DNA from 3 places in the Streptomyces sp. NPDC001985 genome. Region 1 is predicted to be linked to each of the others. Evidence: riboswitches for the same ligand, from Rfam matches in the RefSeq annotation. Region 1 holds a riboswitch; each other region holds the start of a gene.
What was found. Region 1 has a riboswitch for cobalamin ahead of metE (5-methyltetrahydropteroyltriglutamate--homocysteine S-methyltransferase). Riboswitches for the same ligand answer to the same signal wherever they lie in the genome.
Positions count from the first base shown of each region.

Region 2: linked by a shared signal. The riboswitch ahead of ABT122_RS05360 (CbtB domain-containing protein) and the one ahead of metE (5-methyltetrahydropteroyltriglutamate--homocysteine S-methyltransferase) in region 1 are both predicted to bind cobalamin.
Region 3: linked by a shared signal. The riboswitch ahead of ABT122_RS19305 (cobalamin biosynthesis protein) and the one ahead of metE (5-methyltetrahydropteroyltriglutamate--homocysteine S-methyltransferase) in region 1 are both predicted to bind cobalamin.

Region 1 is NZ_JBEOYB010000064.1:34,703-40,346, reverse strand. Features, by position in the region: gene ABT122_RS25530 (ECF transporter S component) at 1-140, shown strand, start outside; gene metE (5-methyltetrahydropteroyltriglutamate--homocysteine S-methyltransferase) at 114-2,438, opposite strand; cobalamin riboswitch at 2,602-2,826, opposite strand; gene ABT122_RS25520 (alpha/beta fold hydrolase) at 3,002-3,817, opposite strand; gene ABT122_RS25515 (non-ribosomal peptide synthetase) at 3,814-5,644, opposite strand, start outside.
Region 2 is NZ_JBEOYB010000008.1:69,665-75,308, forward strand. Features, by position in the region: gene ABT122_RS05340 (SpoIIE family protein phosphatase) at 1-895, shown strand, start outside; gene ABT122_RS05345 (hypothetical protein) at 892-1,680, shown strand; gene ABT122_RS05350 (aminotransferase class IV family protein) at 2,467-3,273, shown strand; gene ABT122_RS05355 (histidine phosphatase family protein) at 3,260-3,835, opposite strand; adenosylcobalamin (AdoCbl) riboswitch at 3,895-3,988, shown strand; gene ABT122_RS05360 (CbtB domain-containing protein) at 4,041-4,259, shown strand; gene ABT122_RS05365 (CbtA family protein) at 4,272-5,024, shown strand; gene ABT122_RS05370 (VOC family protein) at 5,108-5,530, shown strand; gene ABT122_RS05375 (DUF6597 domain-containing transcriptional factor) at 5,540-5,644, opposite strand, start outside.
Region 3 is NZ_JBEOYB010000040.1:18,664-24,307, forward strand. Features, by position in the region: gene ABT122_RS19300 (cobyric acid synthase) at 1-1,360, opposite strand, end outside; gene ABT122_RS19305 (cobalamin biosynthesis protein) at 1,357-2,370, opposite strand; cobalamin riboswitch at 2,493-2,631, opposite strand; gene ABT122_RS19310 (hypothetical protein) at 2,818-3,039, opposite strand; gene ABT122_RS19315 (inorganic phosphate transporter) at 3,052-4,320, opposite strand; gene ABT122_RS19320 (class II aldolase/adducin family protein) at 4,590-5,252, shown strand; gene ABT122_RS19325 (alpha/beta hydrolase) at 5,386-5,644, shown strand, end outside.

The sequences.
Region 1 (5,644 bases):
AGGCCCCGGTCCGCTTCGCCGCGCCCCAGGGGGCCGGGGAGTCCCAGGAGCCCGCGGAGCGGGACGGGCCCCGGGCCGGGACGGACCCGGGGGCCCGTCCCGGCCCGGCGCGGTCAGGCGCCCCCGGTGGTCAGCCCTGAGCGGACTTCGCGGGCGGCGGCGACCAGATTCTCCAGGGAGGCGCGGGTCTCGGGCCAGCCGCGGGTCTTGAGGCCGCAGTCGGGGTTGACCCAGAGCCGCTCGGCGGGGATGGCCTCAAGGCCCTCGCGCAGCAGAGCGGCGGCCTCCTCGGCGCTGGGGACGCGCGGGGAGTGGATGTCGTAGACCCCGGGCCCGGCCTCGCGCGGATAGCCGTGCTCGGCGAGTTCCCGGGCGACCTGCATATGGGAGCGGGCGGCCTCCAGGCTGATGACATCGGCGTCGAGGTCGTCGATGGCCTGGACGATGTCGCCGAACTCGGCGTAGCACATATGGGTGTGGATCTGGGTGCCCGGCCGTACGCCGCTGGTCGTGAGGCGGAAGGACTCGGTGGCCCAGGCGAGGTAGCCGGCGTGGTCGGCGGCGCGCAGCGGGAGGGTCTCGCGCAGGGCGGGCTCGTCGACCTGGATGACGGAGGTGCCCGCGGCCTCCAGGTCGCCGACCTCGTCGCGCAGGGCGAGCGCGACCTGCCGGGCGGTGTCGCCGAGCGGCTGGTCGTCGCGGACGAAGGACCAGGCGAGCATGGTCACCGGCCCGGTGAGCATGCCCTTGACGGGCCGTTCGGTGAGCGACTGGGCCCAGGAGGTCCAGCGGACGGTCATCGGGTCGGGGCGGGAGATGTCCCCGGCGAGGACCGGCGGGCGGACATAGCGGGTGCCGTAGGACTGGACCCAGCCGTGCTGGGTGGCCAGATAGCCGGTGAGCTGCTCGGCGAAGTACTGCACCATGTCGTTGCGCTCGGGCTCGCCGTGCACCAGCACGTCGATCCCGGCCTTCTCCTGGAAGGCGAGGACATCGCGGATCTCGTCCCTGATGCGCTCCTCGTAGCCGGCGGTGTCGATGCGCCCGGCGCGCAGATCGGCGCGGGCGGTGCGCAATTCGGCGGTCTGCGGGAACGAGCCGATGGTGGTGGTGGGCAGCAGCGGCAGGCCGAGGCGGGCGCGCTGGGCGGCGGTCCGTTCGGGGTACGGCTGGGAGCGGCGGCCGTCCGCGTCGGTGACGGCGGCGGTACGGGCCCGTACCGCCGGGTCGTGGGTGAGGGCGGAACCGGCGCGGGAGGCCAGGTCGGCCCGGTTGGCGCTGAGTTCGCCGGCGATGGCGCCGGTGCCCTGGGAGAGGCCGCGCGCGAGGGTGACGATCTCGGCCGTCTTCTGCTTCGCGAAGGCGAGCCAGCGGGCGATCTGCGGGTCGATGTCGCGTTCGGCGGCGGCGTCCAGCGGGACGTGGAGGAGTGAGCAGGAGGTGGCCACGTCGACCCGGTCGGCGAGGCCGAGGAGCGTGCCGAGGGTGGCCAGGGACTTCTCGTAGTCGTTGATCCAGATGTTGCGGCCGTTGACGACACCGGCGACCAGCCGCTTGTCGCGCAGTCCGCCGATGGCGGCGAGGTCGGCGAGATTGCCGGCGGCGCGCTCGGTGAAGTCGAGGGCGAGGCCGTCGACGGGGGCCTTGGCGAGAACGGGCAGCGCCTCGCCGAGGCGGTCGAAGTAGGACGCGACCAGCAGCCTGGGGCGGTCGGCGAGCGCGCCGAGGTCGCGGTAGGCGCGGGCGGCGGCGTTCAGCTCGGCCGGGGTGCGGTCCTGGACCAGCGCGGGCTCGTCGAGCTGTGCCCACTCGGCGCCGGCGGCGCGCAGGTCGGCGAGGACCTCGGCGTACACCGGCAGCAGCCGGTCGAGGAGGGTCAGCGGGTCGAAGTCCGCCGCCACCCCGGGGGCGGGCTTGGCCAGCAGGAGATAGGTGACCGGTCCGACGAGGACCGGGCGGGGGCGGTGGCCGAGGGCGAGGGCCTCCTTCACCTCGGCCACCTGCTTGGCGGAGTCGGCGGTGAAGACGGTGCCGGGGCCGAGTTCGGGGACCAGGTAGTGGTAGTTGGTGTCGAACCACTTGGTCATCTCCAGGGGCGCGACGTCCTGGGTGCCGCGCGCCATGGCGAAGTAGCCGTCGAGGGGGTGCGCCGCGACGGCGTCGCGGTGCCGCTCGGGGACAGCGCCGACCATGACACTGGTGTCCAGCATGTGGTCGTAGTAGGAGAAGTCACCGGTCGGCACCTCGTGGACACCGGCGTCGGCGAGCTGCCGCCAGTTGGTCCGGCGGAGGCCCGCCGCGGTCTCCCGGAGGGCGTCGGCGGTGACGCGGCCCTTCCAGTACCCCTCGATGGCCTTCTTCAGTTCCCGGTTCTGTCCCTGGCGGGGGTAGCCGTACACGGTGGCCCGTGCTGCCGCGGCTGCGGACTGCGCTGTCACGGAACTCTCCTTCGCGAGATGTCTCGTTGAATCCCGGGACGGGACGAGAGCGCGAAGGGGGTGCCACAACGGACGGGTCCACGGCGCGCACGGGGCGCGCCGGTCCGCCTGCTCTGGTCGCCGACCCGCCCACGAGGTCACCGGGATGGCCGCGCCGGCGGGGGCCGTGCGCGGACAGCGGGCAGGTCTTCGGACTCGCGGGCGCGTCCGCCGGTCTCCCGGTGGACACCTACTGGCCGTCGCTTCCCAGAACCGTTTCCCGGCTCCAGTGCTCATGACGGCGGTCGTTCCCGCTCACCGCTGCGGGGCAGTCCCGGATTCCCACCGGGTTCCCTCTTGCGACGCGCCTGCCTGGCGGGCAGGGCGAACCAGCTGCGTCCGTCAGCCTAGAGGGATCGTCCGGGTTCGGACAGTACCGCTCACATCCCGGACCGTGACATGGGACACGGGCGGCTCCCCCGGCTCATGGGCCGGGCCCTGTCCGGCGCGGTGTGCGAGGACAGGGCCCGGTCCGGCGGGGCGGAGATGCGGCGGTCCGGGGACCCCGGCGCCTCCCGGCCGGCTCAGGCTCCGGTGAGGAACTCCACCAGGAGCCGGTTCACCTCGGCGGGCCGCTCCAGATAGCCGAAGTGCCCGGCGCCGGCCACGGTCTCCGAGCGGGCGCCCGGAATGGCGTCGGCCATCTCCTGGCCCAGATGCGGCGGGGAGAGCCGGTCGTCGGCGAAGGAGACCACCAGGGTCGGCGCGGTGATGGCGGCGAACGCGGAGACGCTCGGCGGGAATCCGGTGAGCGCGGCGACGAACTGCTCCCGGACTCCGGCCGACGGGGTGGCCGGTGCCATGGCGAGGATGGCGAGCCAGTCCTCGGCCTCGATCTCGTCCCGCAGGCTGGCGGGCGAGAGATTGGCCAGCGCGCCCAGCGCGGCCCGCACCTCCTCGGGGAGGGCCACGCGGTGGTCGTGCAGGGCGATCTGGGCCTGCGAGAAGACCGAGAGCGCCGCGTCCGTGCGGCCCCGGGTCGCCAGCAGGGCCAGCCGGTCGACCAGGTCGGGCCGGGTCAGCGCCAGTTGCTGGGCGGTCCGGGCGCCGAGCGAGGTGCCCACCACATGGGCGGGTCCCCCGGCCACCTTCTCGACCAGGCCGGCCAGGTCGTCGGTGAGGTCGTCCAGGGTGAAGCCCTCGGGGCAGGGGGAGCTGCCGCCCACGCCCCGGGGGTCGAAGACGATCACGCGCAGCCCGGCCGCGACCAGCGCGGGCACCTGGTGGGGGCGCCACACCCGGCCCGGCGAGCCGGCGCCCATGACGAGGACGACCGGGTCCCCGCCGCCGAACTCCTCGTACGCGAGGGTGATGCCACCGATCTCGATGGTCCGGGTCACGCGCCTGTCCTCTCGTTGCCCTCGACCGCCGCGGCGAGCGCCGTGAGCGCCGTGAGCCACAGGGCGGCCAGTTCCTGGATGTCCCCCGGGTCGCAGACACCGGGGTCGTACCGCCAGAGCGCCTCCACCACCGGGCCCCCGGGACCGGGGTGGACGGCGCAGATCAGCTCCAGCGGATACGGCTGGGCCGCGTCCGGTTCGCTGTCCTGCGGGAAGACCTCCCGCACCGCGTCGTCGACGACCAGCGTCCACGGGCGGCCCGGGTCGTCGCCGACGACCTGGTCGAGCCGGCCCAGATAGCTGAAGAACACCTCGGCACGCGCCGCGGCCGGCTCGCCGAGCAGACCGTGGTCGAACCCGCCGTGCGGCACCGCCGCCAGCTCCCCGCCCACCTTCTCCAGCAGGGCGAGCGCCGCCCCCCGGTCGTCCAGCGCCCCCTGGGGGGTGAGCCGGGGACCGGCCGTGCCCGTGTCGAGGGCGACGGGGTGGAAGACGTTGAACCAGCCCACGGTCCGCGAGGTGTCCACGGGTCCGCCGGCGGCTTCGAGGAAGGGGCCGACCAGGTCGTCCCGTCTGCCGTGTCCCTCCCGGACCACGGTGACCCCGCTGTCCGGCGGGTGCCCGTGACGCGCCCGCCAGCCGGCCTCCGCCAGGGCCACGGCCGTGAGCAGCGCGTTCTCGGGTGTGGTGCGCGCGGAGCGGATCAGCGCGCCGGTGGTGGCGGCGTCGGCCGTCACCCGGTGCGACACCAGCCGTCCCCGGGTGTGCACCGCGGGGTCGGCGGTCCGGCGGGCGATCCTCGGCGCCCGCTCGCTCTCCCGTGCCACGGCGCGCCAGTGGTCCAGCTGGGCGCGCGGCTCGGGCCCTTCGGCCCGGGCGGCCAGCGCCCGGGACCACTGGGCCATGGTGGTGCCCTCGGCGAGCGGAGGGGTGCCGGGGGACGCGTGGGCGGCGGCGAGGTCCTCCAGCAGGACGTGCCAGGAGACGATGTCGACCACCGCGTGGTGCACGGCGAGGAAGAGCCGGGCCGTCCCGGTCCGCGTCTCCCGCAGGAGGGCGCCCACCATCATCGCGCCGTTGTCCGGGTCGAGCCGCTCCCAGACGCGGTGGGCGCTCTCCAGGACCGCCCGGGAGGTCAGCCGCGGACACTCCTCCACGACCAGCACGGCGGGCACCGCGTCCGGCCCGGCCGGGACCAGGGCGAGCCGGCCGTCCGGTTCGCGCACGGTGCGGGCGGTGAGCTGCGGATGGGCGGCGCGCACCCGTTCCACCACCCGGTGGGCCTCGGCATCGGTGATGCCCCGGGGCAGCGAGATCAGCTGTGACTGGGCGAAGCGCCGGTAGGTGCCCAGGCGCCGCATCCACTCCAGCGCGGGGGTCCGCACCCGGGTCTCCCCGGCCTCCTCGCCGGCCGCCGTGCCCCCGGACGGACCGGGCGCGCCGGCGATCGCGCGGGCGACCTCGGCGGGGGTGCGGTGGACGGCGATCGTCCGGGGGGTGCAGTGCATCCCGGCGCGGCGCAGCTCGCCCACGAGCGTGATGGTGGCGATGCTGTCCATCCCCCGGTGGAACATGTCGTCGTCGACGCCGAGGTGCGGCTCGTCCAGCAGGGCGCGGGCCGCCCGGAGCACCGTCTCCTCCGCGGCGGTCGCCGGCGGGCGGGACGCGCCGGAGGACTCCCCGCTCCCCGTGGGGCGCGGCAGGGCGCGCAGATCCGCCTTGCCGTTGACGGTCAGCGGGATGGCGTCCAGCTCCACCCAGCGGGCCGGCACCATGTAGTGCGGAATGCGCCCGGCCAGGTCCTCCCTCAGTTCCACCGGGTCGAGC
Region 2 (5,644 bases), on a different contig from region 1:
GGCGGTGCACAACTTCTCCACCCTCGATCTGCCGCCCGACGAACTGCTGTGGCACCTCGACGAGCTGGTGGCCCGGATCGACGCGGAGGAGACGGCGGGCGGGGAGTCCCAGGTCACGGGGGCGACCTGTCTGTACGCCATTTACGACCCGGCGTCCGGGCGCTGCACGGTCGCCCGGGCGGGGCACCACCAGCCGCTGGTGCTGCGCCCGGACGGCACGGCCGTCTTCGCCGATGTGCCCGGCGGGCCGCCGCTGGGCCTCGGCGGGCTGCCGTTCGAGACGCTGGAGCTGGAGCTGCCGGAGAACAGCAGTCTGGTGCTGTACACCGACGGTCTGGTGGAGGACCGGGAGCGCGACATAGACGAGGGGCTCGCGCTGCTGCGGGAGACCGTGGCGGGGCATCCGGAGCGCACCCCCGACGAGACCTGCGAGGCCGTGCTCGCCGCGCTGCTGCCCGAGCGTCCGCGCGACGACATCGCGCTGCTGGTGGGCCGTACCCGGGTGCTGGGCACGGCGGAGGTGGCGGAGTGGGAGGTGGCGTCGGACCCGTCGGCGGTGGGCGAGGTGCGGAACGCGGTCACCCATAAGCTCGGTGAATGGGATCTGGGAGAAGAGGCGTTCACGACCGAGCTGATCCTCAGCGAGCTGGTCACCAACGCGATCCGCTACGCGATCGGGCCGATCCGGGTGCGGCTGATCCGCGACCGGACGCTGATCTGCGAGGTGTCGGACCACAGCAGCACCTCGCCGCATCTGCGGCAGGCGGCGAGCACCGACGAGGGCGGGCGGGGGCTGTTCCTGGTGGCGCAGTTCGCGGACCGGTGGGGGACGCGCTACACCCCGGACGGGAAGGTGATCTGGACGGAGCAGCCGATCCCGGGGCACGAGGAGTGAGCCTGTGGATCGGGGGGCCGCCCGGCGCGGGGAAGACGACGGTGGCCAGGCTGCTGGCCCGGCGGCACGGTCTGCGCTGGTACGGCGCCGACGCGCACACCTGGAAGCACCGGGACCGGGCCATCGCGGCGGGGCACCGGGCGGCGATCCGCTGGGAGGCGCTTCCCCGGGAGGAGCGGTGGTCGGCGCCGGAGGAGGAGTTGCTCGCGATGTCGCTGCACCACGAGCGCGGCGCGATGATCGCGGAGGATGTGCGGGCGCTGCCGCCGTCGCCGCCGACGGTGGTGGAGGGCACCCCCGTGACCCCCCGGTTCGCCGGACCCCGCGCCCTGTGGCTGCTGCCCACCCCTGAGGTCCAGCGCCGCCGCCTCGCGGAACGCGGCCTGGAGCCGGGCCCGCTGGCGCTCTACCGGCATCTGGTGCGGGTGATCGAGGCGGAGGTGGAGGAGTACGGGGGCGCGGTGCTGCGGGTGGACGGGGAGCGGGGGGTGGCCGAGACCCTGGCGGAGGTGGAGGGGTTCTTCGCGGGGGAGTTGTCGGGGGTGCGGACGGCGGAGGGGCGGCGGGGGTTGTTGCGGTACGCGAACGGGGTGGTGGCGGAGCAGTACCGGGGGTTCCTGGGACGGGCGTGGGCGCCCCGGGCGGGCCTGGTGGCCCGTTTCGCCTGCGAGTGCGCCTCCCCTGTGTGCGAGGAGGACGTCCCCCTCGACCCCCTGGCCTACCCCCCACCCCTCCCCCTCCTGGCCCACGGCCACGCCGCACCCCCCAACGCTTCCGCCGTCTGAGGCACCCCTCTCAGCCCCACTGGCGTTTGAGGCACACCCCTCAGCCCCACCGGCGGCTGAGGCAGCACCACCCAGCCCCGCCGGCGGCTGAGCAGCACCACCCAGCCCCACCGGTGACTGAGCAGCACCACCCAGCCCCACCGGTGACTGAGCAGCACCACCCAGCCCCGCCGGCGATTGAGGCGCGGGGGTCCGGGGCTGGCCCCCGACCCGGGCCCGCACAGTGCGGGCACCTGTCGCACAGGGTCCGTCCTCAAACGCCGGACGGGCTGGATCTCTCAGCCCCTCCGGCGATTGAGGAGCACCACCCAGCCCCGCCGGTGACTGAGCAGCACCACCCAGCCCCGCCGGCGATTGAGGCGCGGGGGTCCGGGGGCCGGCCCCCGACCGTGGCCCGCACAGTGCGGGAACCTGTGGACCAGGGTCCGTCCTCAAACGCCGGACGGGCTGGATCTCTCAGCCCCTCCGGCGATTGAGGAGCACCACCCAGCCCCACCGGTGACTGAGCAGCACCACCCAGCCCCGCCGGCGATTGAGGAGCGGGGGTCCGGGGGCCGGCCCCCGACCGTGGCCCGCGGGATGCGGGCACCTGTCGCACAGGGTCCGTCCTCAAACTCCCCCGGAGCTGCCTCTGGCAGGTGCCCCCAGACGGGCTGGGTTTGCTCGGGCTACCGTGGCGCGGGGGCCGGTATCACGGGTGGGTGGTGGGGGTTTGACTCTCACATCGGTGTGAGGGTTTAGCGTCGGGGCACGGGCAACCGCCAGCTCACCACGGGAGTGACACCCATGCCCCCTTCTGTCGTCCACCTCAACGGCCACCCCACCACCACCCCCGCCCTCTCCCCCCTCGCCTTCGCCGGCCACGCCCACTTCACCGCCATGCAGGTCCGCGACGGCGGCGTCCGCGGGCTCGATCTGCATCTGGAGCGGCTGCGCGCCGCCTCCGTCGTGTTGTTCGGGCGGGCGCTCCCCGAGGAGCGGGTGCGCTCCCGTCTCCGGGCCGCGGTGGCCGCGGCCGGACCCGGCGATCTCTCGCTGACCGCCACGGTGTTCTCCCCGGCGGGCGAGTTCACGGTCGCCGGGCCCGAGGTGGAACCCGGGGTACTGGTCCGTACCGCACCCCCCTCCTCGGGCCCGGCCGGCCCGCTCACCCTCACCACCGTCGAGCACGAGCGCTTCCTCCCGGCGGTGAAGCACGTCGGCGAGGTCGCCAAGACCCATCTCCTGCGGCAGGCCGCCGCGGAGGGCTTCGACGACGCCGCCTTCGTCGACCGCCGCGGCCGGCTCAGCGAGGCCACCATCTGGAACCTCGCCTTCTGGGACGGCACCGCCGTGGTGTGGCCCCGCGCCGCGATCCTGACCGGGACCACCATGGGCATCCTCCGGCGGCAACTGGCCCACCTCGGCGTCCCCCAGCAGGTGCGGGACGTCACCCCCGCCGATCTGCCGGGGCTGTCGGGGGCGGTGGTGATGAACTCCTGGACCCCGGGCGTGGCGGTGCGCCGGATCGGCTCGGCGGCACTGCCCGCCGCGCCGGACTTCCTGGAGGTGCTCCACCGCGCCCACGGCGCCGAACCCCTCACGGCTCTCTGAGGAGCCGGGTGCCGCAGCGCAGATTCCAGCGCCCGGCCCGGGAGCTGAGTTCGGTGAGCGTCAGCGGCGCGATGTCCAGCCGCCAGAAGACGGGCAGCGGCAGGCCGAGCGCGTGAACCAGCGCGGCGCGCGCCACCGCCGGGTCCACCACCGCGACGAGCCGGCCGGTATCCGGGGGCAGCGCGTCCAGCCAGCCCCCGACCCGGGCGCACAGCGCGGTCAGCGCCTCCCCTCCGTGGGGCGCGGCCGACGGGTCGGTGAGCCAGTGCCCCACCGCGTCCGGCTCGTCCCGGCTCACCTCCGCGAGGCTCCGGCCGCGCCAGCGGCCCATGTCCCACTCGCCCAGCTCCGGCGCCTCCCGGGCGGCGAGCCCGAGCGCCCGGGCCGTCAGCCGGCAGCGCGGCGACGGCCCGGACACCGCCCGGTCCGCCCTCGGCAGCCCTCCGGCCGCCGCCCGCGCGCTCACCAGACCGGCCTCGTCCGGCGGTTCGCCCGCCTCGAAGCGGGCCTCGCGGAGGGCCTCCGTCGCCACCGGCGCGACCATCATCATCCGTACCGTCATTTCCGGCCACCCCGCGCCGTAGCGGTGCCCGCCCGCAAGCGGTACGGTCGCGTGGACATGACGAGAGTGTGATGGAAGTCCGGTGGGAATCCGGCACGGTCGCGCCACTGTGTACCCGCACCGACGCGGGAAGTCAGACCCCGCGCCCTCGTCTGCGGCACCAGGCACCACGACCGGGACGCGTGCTCCCTCAGGAGGTTCTGCCATGGCTCAATCCGCTGTGCCCGCCCCCACCGCCACACCGGCGGTCACCCCCGTCTCCTGGAAGGAACTCGCCCCCTGGGCGGCCTTCGTCGGCATCCTCATGCTGATCCTCCTCTACTTCGTCGGCGCCGAGCAGGGCGCCACCGCCCTCGTCTCCGGCGAGGGTGTCCATGAATGGGTCCACGACGGACGCCATCTGCTCGGCTTCCCCTGCCACTGAGGGCGGCCTGCGATGAACTCCATATCCGTACGGGCCCTGCTGGTACGGGGCATGCTCGCGGGCCTGATCGCGGGGGCGGTGGCCCTGGTGGTGGCGTACTTCCTCGGTGAGGGGCCGGTGGACGCGGCGATCGCGTTCGAGGAGAGCCACAGCCATGGGCACGGCGGCGAGGAACTCGTCAGCCGGGCCGTGCAGTCCACGGCCGGTCTCGCCACCGGTGTGCTGGTCTTCGGGGTCGCGGTCGGCGGTATCGCCGCGCTCGCCCACTGCGCCGCCATCGGCCGCGCCGGGAGCTTCGGCCCCCGTGCCACCGCCGCGTTCGTCGCCCTCGGCGGGCTGCTGACGCTGTATGTGGTGCCGTTCCTGAAGTACCCGCCGAACCCGCCGGCGGTGGGCGACCCGGGCACCATCGGGGAGCGGACGGCGGTGTACTTCCTGATGGTGGTGGTCAGTGTGCTGCTGGGGCTCGCGGCGCTGATCACCGGGAGGCGTCTCGCGCCCCGGCTGGGCAACTGGAACGCGACGGTGGCGGCGGTGGCGGGGTTCGTGGCCGCCACCGGACTGGCGTTCGCGTTCCTGCCCTCGTACAACGAGGTACCCAAGGACTTCCCGGCCGCGGTGGTCTGGGAGTTCCGGCTGGCGACACTGGCGATCCAGGTGACGCTGTGGGCGGTGTTCGGTCTGGTCTTCGGCCATCTGGCCGAACGGCTGCTCACCCCCGGGGCGCGCTCCGGGGCCCGCCGGACGGCGGCCACGGCGCGCTGACCACCGTACGGACACCGGCGGAGCCCCCGCCGGTGTCCGATTCCTTCAAGACCGGCGGCGCGGGGCCCGCCTACGGTGGGGGCATGACTCCGCGCTTCGACTCGATCGGCATCGTCGCCTCCGACATGGCCGCGTCTCTCGCCTTCTACCGCCGGCTCGGCCTGGACGTCCCCTCCGGCGCCGACTCCGCCCCGCACGCCGAGGCCACGCTCCCCAGTGGGGTGCGGGTGCTCTGGGACACCGAGGAGACCATCCGCTCCTTCGACCCCGGGTGGACCCGGCCCACCGGGGGCGAGCGGCTGGGGCTCGCCTTCCGCTGCGACACCGCCGCCGAGGTGGACTCCGTCCACGCGGAGCTGGTCGCCGCGGGGTACCGGAGCCATCTCGAACCGTGGGACGCGGTGTGGGGGCAGCGCTACGCGGTGGTGCTGGACCCCGACGGCTGCGGTGTCTCGCTGTTCGCGGACACGGACACGGACACGGACGCGGGCACGGACGAGGACTAGGCCGTCTCCTCAGGGGCGGGACGCGGTGTAGGCGGTGAGGGTCGTCCCGGCCAGCTCGCGCATCTCCCGGGCGAGGTGTGCCTGGTCGGCGCAGCCCGCGGCGAGCGCTGCCGC
Region 3 (5,644 bases), on a different contig from region 1:
GCCGGCCGGTGGCGCTCGCGACCCGGCTCAGGAACCGCCGCCGGAAGCCGTCGCTCTCCAGGGAGCCGTGCCAGTGGGTGCCCCACACCTCACCGACCCGGCAGCCGCTCAGAAAGGCCTCGCCGCCCAGCACCTCGGCGACGCCATGGTGGATCTCATACCCCTCCACCCGCTCGCCGAGCGCCGTGCCCGTCGGCCTCGCAAGGGTCTTCTCGGCCGCGAACCGCACCCGTACGGGCAGCAGCCCCAGACCGGTCACGGAACCCGCCCGCGACTCGACCTCGTCCTCGATGTGCTCACCGAGCAACTGGAAACCGCCGCAGATCCCCAGCACCGGACGGCCCTCGGCCGCCCTGCGCAGAAGCTCCCGCGCCAGCCCCCGCTCCCTCAGCCACTCCAACGCGCGGACCGTGCCCCGCGTTCCCGGCACGATCACCAGATCCGCGTCGGCCAACTCCTCGGGCCGGTCCGCGAATCGCACGATCACCCCCGGCTCGGCGGCCAGCGCGTCCACATCGGTGAAATTGGACATCAGCGGCACCGCGCACACCGCGACCCGCAGCACATCGGCCCCGACCGGCGGCGCCACCGCCGACTCGCGCACCGTCCCGCGCAGCGAGACCCGCAGCCCGTCCTCCTCGTCGATGCCCAGCCCGTGCGCGTACGGCAGCACCCCGTACGTCCGCCGCCCGGTGAGCCCGTGGAGCATGTCGAGACCCGGCTCCAGCAGCGACACATCGCCCCGGAACTTATTGACCAGATATCCCGCCACCAGCCGCTGGTCCTCGGCGCTCAGCAGCGCCGTCGTACCGAAGAAGGAGGCGAAGACCCCGCCCCGGTCGATGTCCCCGACGACCAGCACCGGAAGCCGGGCGGCGCGGGCGATGCCCATGTTCACGATGTCGGTGCGCCGCAGATTGATCTCGGCCGGGCTGCCCGCCCCCTCGCAGATCACCGCGTCGTAGCTGCCCCGCAGCTCCTCCAGGCACTCCATGACCGGCCCGAACAGCGCTTCCTGCCGCCCCCCGTGGTAGCCGCGCGCGCTCAGCTCGCCCACCGGCCTGCCCATCAGCACCACCTGGCTGCTGCGGTCGCCGCCGGGCTTGAGCAGCACCGGGTTCATCAGCGCGGTCGGCTCGACCCGGGCCGCCTGCGCCTGCATCGCCTGCGCCCGGCCGATCTCCGCGCCCTCGCGGGTCACAAACGAGTTGAGCGACATGTTCTGCCCCTTGAAGGGGGCCACCTTCACGCCCTGGCGCACAAGCCAGCGGCAGATGCCCGCCGTGACCACGCTCTTGCCCGCGTCGGACGTCGTCCCGGCGACGAGCAGGCCGCCTCCGGTGCGCCTTCCCGTGCTCATCCGTCTCCTCCCGCTCGCGGCGCCGGTGCGCCGGACCCCCGCTGAATCCCCGTCACGGCCCGCCGCAGCAACGGCCGTGCCACCACGCTCGTGGCGAGCGCCAGCAGCCCCACCCGGCGCGACAGCCGCACCGCCCGTTCGATGTCGGCGACCTCCACGGGCCGCCCCGCGCCATGGAGCACGGGCCGGTGCTCGACCCGGCCGCCGTAGGACAGGGTGCCGCCGATACGCACCCCGAGCGCCCCCGCGAACGCGGCCTCCACCGGGCCCGCGTTGGGGCTGGGGTGCCGGTGCGCGTCCTGGCGCCACGCCCGGACGGCTCCCCGCGCGTCCCCGCCCGCGAGCACGGCGAGCCCGGCCGTCAGCCGGGCCCCCGGCCAGCCGGCCAGATCGTCCAGCCGCGCCGACGCCCAGCCGAACCGCCGGTGGCGCGGGGAGCGGTGCCCCACCATCGCGTCCAGGGTGTTGACCGCGCGGAACCCCACCAGGCCCGGCACCCCCGCCACCGCCCCCCACACCAGGGCGCCGACGACCGCGTCGGAGGTGTTCTCGGCCACGGACTCCACCACGGCCCGGGCGATCTGGCCCTCGTCCAGGAACTGCGGATCGCGCCCGCACAGATGCGGCAGCCGCGCGCGGGCCCGCTCCACGTCGCCGGCCGCGAGCGCGGCACCGATGGTCCTGGCCTCCCGGCCCAGCGAGGTGCCGCCCACGACGGTCCAGGTGGCGGCGGCGGTCAGGGCGAGGGAGAGCGCGGGCGCCCCCCGGGTGCCGCGCGCGAGGAGGTGCGCGGCCGCGGCGGCGCCTCCGGCGCACACGGCGGTGTGCAGAGCGCCCCACCCCCGGTGGTCGCGCCAGAGAACCCGCTCCACCGCGCCCGCGGCCCGTCCGAACGCGGCGACGGGATGGCCCCGGCGGGGATCGCCGAGCAGCAGGTCACCGAGGAGGCCGGCCCCGGCGCCGTACGCGAAAACGCGGTCGGCACGGTTCAGTACACGGTCGGCACGCATCGATTCAGGCCGGGGTTCCGCTCCGGACCGGCCGGGGCGGGCAGATCCTTCTCGGAGTCGGGGCAGGGTCGTGGCCGCGGCCGGGCATGGCGATATGTCCTCACTCAGGGTGTCCGCGCCCTGGTTCGACGTGATCGGCGGCGAGAGTTCCTGGCTCCCGGGACTCCTCCCGGTGACAGTGGCGGGACCGCGCCGGATTCGCACCGGCTTCCTCTGCTGCCGCCGTAATGGCCCCGGCAGTCCACCACGCTGTGAGAACAGCCGTCAACCTGCCGTTGACCTGCGAAGGGGCACTGTGCTGAGCCCCACACCCGGGGAGCGCCGCGCTGCTCGTCCCGGACCCGGGACGGCAGACGGCCGGGCCGGTCGTCCCTGAGGATGACCGGCCCGGCCGTCTGCCGTCGATGAGCGCGGAGAGCCCGGACCGCGCGCGGTCCGGGCCCGCCGTCAGGTGACGATCAGATAGATCCCGTAGGTGATGGCCGCCACGCAGAGCGCGAAGCAGGTGTACGCACCGGTGCGCGCCAGCGCCACGGAGCCGCCGCCGCCGGAGGCCGTCGCCTGCTTGCTCATGCCGATGATGCCGAGGGTGAACAGGCCCACCAGAACGACGGTGGCCACGAGGCTCACACCGAAAACGGAGCCGAGAGCTGCCCAGTCGATTTTCATGCTGATCTGTCCTTACACCGCGGCCGGGCTGGCCGGGCCGGATTCGGGGGCGGCGGCCGGGGAGGCCGCGATGGTGGTCTTGAGGCCGTCCTGCGCCGGGGTGCCGGCCGGGGGCACGGTGACGGCGGCCATGGCGTTGGTCACCACACCGGCCTCGCCGGTCTCGCTGTCCACATCGGCGCCGGTGTCGTTGACGTTGGTGTGGTCGATGACCTGGCGGCGGGAGTAGAGCCAGATCGCGGCCGAGGAGGCGACCAGGAAGACCGCGACCACGGCGACACCCCAGTCGCCCTGCTTGGTCACGTACTCCGAGAGGGCGGCGACCAGACCGGCGGCGGGCAGGGTCAGACCCCAGGCCACGAACATCCGGGTGGCGGTGGACCAGCGGACCACACCGCCCTTGCGGCCGAGGCCCGCACCCATCACGGCGCCGGAGCACGAGTGCGTGGTGGAGAGCGAGAAGCCCAGGTTGGAGGAGGCGAGGATGACGCTGGCCGCGCTGGACTGGGCGGCGAAGCCCTGCTGGGGCTGGAGGTCGGTCAGGCCCTTGCCCATGGTCCGGATGATGCGCCAGCCGCCGAGGTAGGTGCCGAGGGCGATGGCCACACCGGCGGAGACGATGACCCACATGGGGGGGTTGGAGCCGGGGTTGAGGATGCCGCCGGTCACCAGGGCCAGCGTGATGATGCCCATCGTCTTCTGGGCGTCATTGGTGCCGTGCGCCAGCGAGACCAGGCCCGCCGAGGCGATCTGGCCCACCCGGTAGCCCTTCGCGGTGGACTTCGGGTCGGCGTTCTGGCCGAGCTTGTACGTCAGCCTGGAGGCGAGGTACGCGCCGATACCGGCGACCAGCGGAGCCGCGATGGCCGGGATCAGCACCTTGGTGACGACGGTGCCGCCGTTGACGCCGCTGAACCCGACCGACGCGATGGTGGCGCCGATCAGACCGCCCATGAGGGCGTGCGAGGAACTGGACGGCAGGCCGACCAGCCACGTCAGGAGATTCCAGAGGATGGCGCCGACGAGCGCCGCGAAGATCACTTCTGGTGTTATGCCTGCCTCGTTGACGATGCCGCTGGAGATCGTCTTGGCGACCTCCACCGACAGGAACGCGCCGACGAGGTTGAGCACGGCGGACATCGCCACCGCGGACTTGGGCTTCATGGCGCCGGTCGAGATGGTCGTCGCCATCGCGTTGGCCGTGTCGTGGAAACCGTTCGTGAAATCGAACACGAGAGCCGTCACGATCACAATCGCGAGCAGCAGCGTGATGTGTTCCATTTACCCAGGCAATCTATGGACGTCAGTGGCCCGGTGAACGTAAGTAACCTGAGTGAACGGAAGGTGAACTGGGACCGGCATCGGGGTGTCCCCAAGTGAGGTTTTTGGCTCCGGTTTCGGTCTGCAGGGGCTGGATGGGCTTCTGGGGCCGGGGACACGTCCCGCGAAGTGGCTTTCATCACCCTTTTGGATAATCTGACTGATCCTCCCCTCCGTCCCCCGGCGGTGGCCCTCTGTAACCGGAGAGCGCCGCCTGACAGGATCGCCGCATGACCGAACAGGTGTCGCAGAAAGCGATCGACGAGGCGTGGCGGAACGTCGTGGCCACCGCCCGCAGAACGGCCGCGGAGGGTCTGGTGGTGGGGACGTCGGGCAATGTCTCCGCCCGGGTCGGAGAGCTCGTCCTCGTCACTCCCAGCGGTGTCCCCTACGACCGTCTCACCCCCGGGGACGCCATAGCCGTCGACCTCGGCGGACAGCAGGTTCTCGGCCATCTCCGGCCCACCAGCGAGCTGCCGCTCCATCTGGAGGTCTACCGGCACACCGACGCCCGCGCCGTGGTCCACACCCACGCCGTCCACGCCACGGCCGTCTCCACCCTCGTACCGGAGCTGCCACCGGTCCACTACATGGCCGCCGCGCTCGGCGGACCCGTCCGGGTCGCCCCGTACGCCCTCTACGGCACCGAGGCCCTGGCCCGGAACATGCTCGCCGCCCTCGACGGGCGCACCGCCTGTCTGCTGCGCAACCACGGGACCGTCGCCCACGGACAGAGCCTGGACCAGGCGTACGACCGCACCGCCCAGCTGGAGTGGATGTGCCGGCTCTGGCTGACCGCGGCCGCCGTGCCCGGCCACACCCCCTCCCTGCTCACCGCCGCCGAGCTGGAGGAGGCCGCCGAACAGTTCCGGGGGTACGGCCAGCGGCGCTGACGTGCTCCCCGCCCCTGCCCCGGCTCTCCGGGCCCTGCCCGCCGGCCCACGCCGGCCCCGCCCCCGCACGGCCCCGGACACGGGCGGGGGCCGTCCGCTGGCAGCACCCCACCACCGCGCCGACACTGGAACGGTGCGCCCGGCTACAGCGGCGGCAACGGCCGTCACCTCCCTGATCGGCGTCGGCACGGCCGCGTTCCTGGCCGGCCGCTACGCGAGCGACGCGGTGCTCAGACCCGCCCCCGGGCGGCCCCTTCCGGGGGAGCGGCGGCTCACCGTCCACTCCACCGGCGCGGGCCGGGTGACGCTCACCCGCAGCCTCTCATCGCGCCGCCCCGGCACCTACGGACTCGACGGGCCCGGCGGCGTCCACGCCATCGTCGGCCCCGTGC